2 regions of the Pantoea sp. GABEPS69 genome follow, and region 2 is predicted to be linked to the other one. Evidence: predicted binding sites of a transcription regulator. Region 2 holds the regulator's gene; the other holds the start of a gene.
What was found. The regulator ArgR, encoded in region 2, controls arginine synthesis, uptake and breakdown. The targets are predictions, from matches to a motif close to ANTGAATAAAAATACANT.

Region 1: the regulator ArgR is predicted to act here: its motif matches at 1,169-1,186, upstream of argA (amino-acid N-acetyltransferase).

The regions. Positions count from the first base shown of each region.
Region 1 is NZ_CP118618.1:3,198,600-3,201,077, forward strand. It holds gene amiC (N-acetylmuramoyl-L-alanine amidase AmiC) at 1-986, opposite strand, end outside; gene argA (amino-acid N-acetyltransferase) at 1,218-2,478, shown strand, end outside.
Region 2 is NZ_CP118618.1:394,576-397,053, reverse strand. It holds gene mdh (malate dehydrogenase) at 1-277, opposite strand, end outside; gene argR (transcriptional regulator ArgR) at 698-1,168, shown strand; gene yhcN (peroxide/acid stress response protein YhcN) at 1,642-1,905, shown strand; gene PVE98_RS01920 (YdgH/BhsA/McbA-like domain containing protein) at 1,998-2,264, shown strand; gene yhcN (peroxide/acid stress response protein YhcN) at 2,359-2,478, shown strand, end outside.

The DNA of each region.
Region 1 (2,478 bases), 1.3 Mb from region 2:
TCGTGAATGGTCTGGCGCTGCACCATATCCAGCATGGTGTGATCGAGATAGCGATCGCCGCTCTTGCTGACCCCGCCGATAAGATCCGATTCGTTCTGCGTTTGCGCCAGGAAACGCGCCGCCGCCGAAGTGGCGCCTTTGGTGGAGAGCGCGAACACCGAGGAGCCGCGCGCGCTGCGGCTGGTAAAGGCGTCGGCGTGTATCGAGACAAAGAGATCGGCGCGCTGCTTGCGCGCTTTCGCCACCCGAACCCGCAGCGGAATAAACACATCCTCGTTGCGCGTCATATAGGCCTTCATATTCGGCTCTTTGTCGATCAGCGCCTTGAGCCGTCGCCCCATCTTCAGCACGATATCTTTTTCACGCGTTTTGTATTTGCCGTGCGCGCCGGGATCTTCGCCGCCGTGCCCTGGATCGATCATCACGATCATCGGCCGATCGCGCCCCGCCTTGCCGGGCAGCGGCGCGCTCGCCGGCTCGTTACGCTCCAGATCGCCCTTGTTGTAATCCTTGAGCAGCGCCAGCAGCGGATCGTCTTCAGCGCTCTCCTGGCTCGGATAGAGATCCACCACCAGCCGGTGTTTGATGCCGGCCACCGGCGCCAGGGTAAAGGTTTTCGGCGCGACGTTGCGCTTCAGCTCCAGCACGATGCGCACGGTATTGGCGTCGAACTGTCCGACCCGCGCGTTTTTAATAAAGGGATCGTTGACGCGCACCAGCTTGTCGACACCCTTCAGCACCGGATTAAGATGCATATTCTCGATATCGATAACCAGCCGATCCGGATGCGAAAGCGCGAACTGCTTATAGTGAAGCGGCACGCTGGACTCCAGCGTCATGCGCGAATAGGTCGAAGATGGCCAGATGCGTACCGCGACGATATGGTTTTTTGCCGCCAGGCCTGTGCGGCTGACGCTCAGCAGCAATAATGCGCCGGTTCCCTGCAGGAGCCTTCTACGGGAAATTAGGGGATTTGATTCTGACATGCCGCTCCAGCTGCTCTGTTCTGTCTAAAAAAGCGCCACTTTAATAAACGGCGCTGAAAACTTTAGCCCATCCCTTTGGCGAAGTCATCCAGGAAAAGCTAAATAATGCAGGCTCTTAGCAGCGAGCGCACCCGAAAAAACGTAAATTTACGTCAGGTTTAACGCTTGCAAATAGCGCCCTAAAAGAATAAAAATACAAAAATTACGAATAATCATTCATTGAGGTTTGCCGTGAAGGAACGTAGTACTGAGCTGGTTCAGGGTTTTCGCCACACCGTTCCCTATATCAATGCCCACCGGGACAAGACCTTTGTCATCATGCTGGGCGGCGAAGCGATTGAGCATGAGAACTTCTCCAGCATCGTTAACGATATCGGCCTGCTGCACAGTCTCGGCATTCGCCTGGTGGTGGTCTATGGCGCGCGTCCGCAGATCGACGCCAGCCTGGCGGCGAACCAGCTGGAGCCGGTTTACCACAAATATACCCGCGTGACTGACGCGCAGTCGCTGGAGCTGGTGAAGCAGGCGGCGGGACGGCTGCAGCTCGACATCACGGCGCGACTCTCAATGAGCCTGAACAACACGCCGCTGCAGGGCGCGCATATCAACGTGGTCAGCGGCAACTTTATTATCGCGCAGCCGCTGGGCGTGGACGACGGCGTCGATTATTGCCACAGCGGACGCATTCGCCGCATTGACGAAGAGGCGATTCATCGGCAGCTGGATAACGATGCGATTGTGCTGCTCGGTCCGGTGGCGGTCTCCGTGACCGGCGAGAGTTTTAATCTGACGTCGGAAGAGGTCGCCACCCAGCTGGCGATTAAGCTGAAGGCGGAGAAGATGATCGGCTTCTGCTCCGAGCAGGGCGTAACCCGCCGCGACGGCACCATTATCTCTGAGCTGTTCCCGAACGACGCGCAGGCGCGCATCGACGAGATGGAGAGCGACGGCGACTACCTTTCCGGCACGGTGCGCTTCCTGCGCGGCGCGGTGAAGGCCTGCCGCAGCGGCGTGCGCCGCAGCCATCTGATTAGCTACCAGGAAGATGGCGCGCTGTTGCAGGAGCTCTTCTCGCGCGACGGTATCGGCACGCAGATTGTGATGGAGTCGAGCGAGCAGATCCGCCGCGCCACCATTAACGACATCGGCGGTATCCTGGAGCTTATTCGCCCGCTGGAGCAGCAGGGCATTCTGGTGCGTCGCTCGCGCGAGCAGCTGGAGATGGAGATCGACAAGTTCACCATTATTATTCGCGACAATCTGACCATCGCCTGCGCGGCGCTCTACCCGTTTATGGATGAGAAAATCGGCGAGATGGCCTGCGTAGCGGTGCATCCCGACTATCGCAGCTCGTCGCGCGGCGAGATGCTGCTGCAGCGCGTCGCGCTTCAGGCGCGGCAGATGGGGCTGGAGAAGCTGTTCGTGCTGACCACGCGCAGCATTCACTGGTTTCAGGAGCGCGGCTTTACGCCGGTGGATATCGAGTCGCTGC
Region 2 (2,478 bases):
CGTTAAAGAGATCGGCGCGATCCATGCCCGGCTTACGCGCGACGCCTGCCGAGATCAGGATGACGTCCGCACCGTGCAGCGCAGGCGTCGCGTCTTCGCCGCTAAAGCCCTGGATTTTAACCGCGGTAGGAATATGACTGAGATCTACCGCTAGGCCGGGCGTCACCGGCGCAATATCATAGAGCGTGAGTTCGGAACCCGCCGGAAGCTGGGTTTTTAACAGAAGGGCGAGCGCCTGACCGATTCCGCCAGCAGCGCCAAGAACGGCAACTTTCATTCTGTACTCCTTATTAAGGTGGGGCAGAGTAGAGCCGAATTTCCATCTGTGTCCAGACCTGAATCAACTTCTCAGACGATGACAAACCCACTGTTCATTATGCGTGCAGCAGCACTTAATCTTTTGGGTTGCTACTTTGTCAGCACAACGCGCCTGAATGACCGACAACGATGTCGATGGCAGATAGAGCACGGCCGTGATAGCTATCCATATGACACCTCAATTGTATAACAATTCTGCAACCTTCGCTTTTCCTGCTCTTGCGTCGTTTTGGTCTGCGCAAAAAATTTTGTTATCATTGCCGCCCGCAACCTGCGGCGCCCGCCTTTTTTATCGACTAATTGCATAAAAATTCATTCATATGCATAATAATGTATCTGCCGTCGGCGGGCGTTCGGCATTTTTCTTTACTGGTAGCTTATGCGAAACCCATCTAAACAAGACGAATTGATTAAAGCGTTTAAAGCCTTGTTAAAACAAGAGAAATTCAGCTCTCAAGGCGAGATAGTACAGGCGCTGCAGGAGGAAGGCTTCGACAATATCAATCAGTCGAAGGTGTCTCGTATGCTGACTAAATTCGGCGCGGTGCGCACGCGTAACGCCAAAATGGAGATGGTTTACTGTCTGCCGGCGGAACTGGGTGTGCCGACGACCACCAGCCCGTTAAAAAATCTGGTGCTGGATATCGACTATAACGATGCGCTGATCGTTATTCGCACCAGTCCTGGCGCAGCGCAGCTGATTGCCCGTCTGCTTGACTCCCTGGGTAAAGCGGAAGGCATTCTCGGTACTATCGCCGGCGACGATACGATATTTATTACGCCCGCGCGTGCCTTTACCGTCAAAAAGCTGCACGGCGCGCTTCTTACCGTCTTTGAACAAGAGCTGTAACCCGCGTCGTTGACCGGCAGTCGCGCTGCCGGTCGCCTTACCTGCCCCGTCAGCCATTTCATATCCTGCTTATCCAGTCCGTTAACTTATTCTATTTCCAGCTGACGCCCTGAACGGCTATGGTCATACCTTTCTGCCTGCTTAACCTTTCGCACTATTTTACGCTGCTTTACACTACGCGATTAGCGATAATGCCCAGATCCAAATCAATAACCAGCCACATCCACCACGACCTTTCGCACAAAAAGTTAAAGCAACTTAATATACTGTTTTTAAAACCATTTTTGTCTAAATGCCGCTTTTTCACGCACTTTTTATAACTATAAAGAATAAAAAAGAGCCATAAGGATAAAGAATCACAACAAAACATTATTAGGCAGATATTAATTTCAGACGTTATTAGTTCTATACTTCTTTTCGTGACGCAAATCACATCAAACAAAAAGACAAAAACAGACGACGAGGAAATATATATGAACGTTAAAACTACTATCGCAACCCTGAGTATTCTATCTGTTCTGTCATTCGGCGCTTTTGCAGCAGAATCCGTTAATGCGCAGCAGGCTCAAAATCTGCAGTCTATCGGCTCAGTAAGCGTAAGCGGCGTGGCCGGTTCTCCCATGCAGATTAAAGAAGAGCTGAACGCGAAGGCAGAGCAGAAAGGCGCCAGCGCCTACCGCGTAATCGAGGCTTATAACAACGGCAACTACCACGCTACTGCCGAGCTGTATAAATAAGCGCGGTAGTCAGACGTCGTTGGACGGGCGACCTTATTGAAGCGCGCATTGCGCATCGGGTGGCCTTATCGATGAATTCAGGAGAGTAGACCATGAAAACCAAATCACTTATCGCTTTAGCCGCTCTGACCGCCGCGCTGTCGTTTGGCGCTAGCGCAGCCAGTCTGGTATCGAATCAACAGGCCGAAACGCTGCAGCCGCTGAACCAGACCATTAGCATCAGTGGTCATGACGGCGATCAGACCAATATCCGTCAGGCGCTTTCTCAGAAAGCCGACGCGCAGGGCGCAAGCCATTACCGCATTATCGAGAACAACCAGGACGACACCTACCACGTCACGGCTGAGCTCTACAAATAATTAACCGATCGGGCGCCCACGCGACGCCTGCTCTATCGACGACCCGCATCATGATGTCAACCGCAGGTTGTTGATTGTAATGAGGAGACGAACAATGAAAATCAAAACAACCATCGCAACCGTTAGCCTGCTTTCCGTAATCGCATTCGGCGCTCAGGCAGCGCAGCTGATTACCGGTGACCAGGCGCAGAACATGCAGCCTGCGGGGACAGTG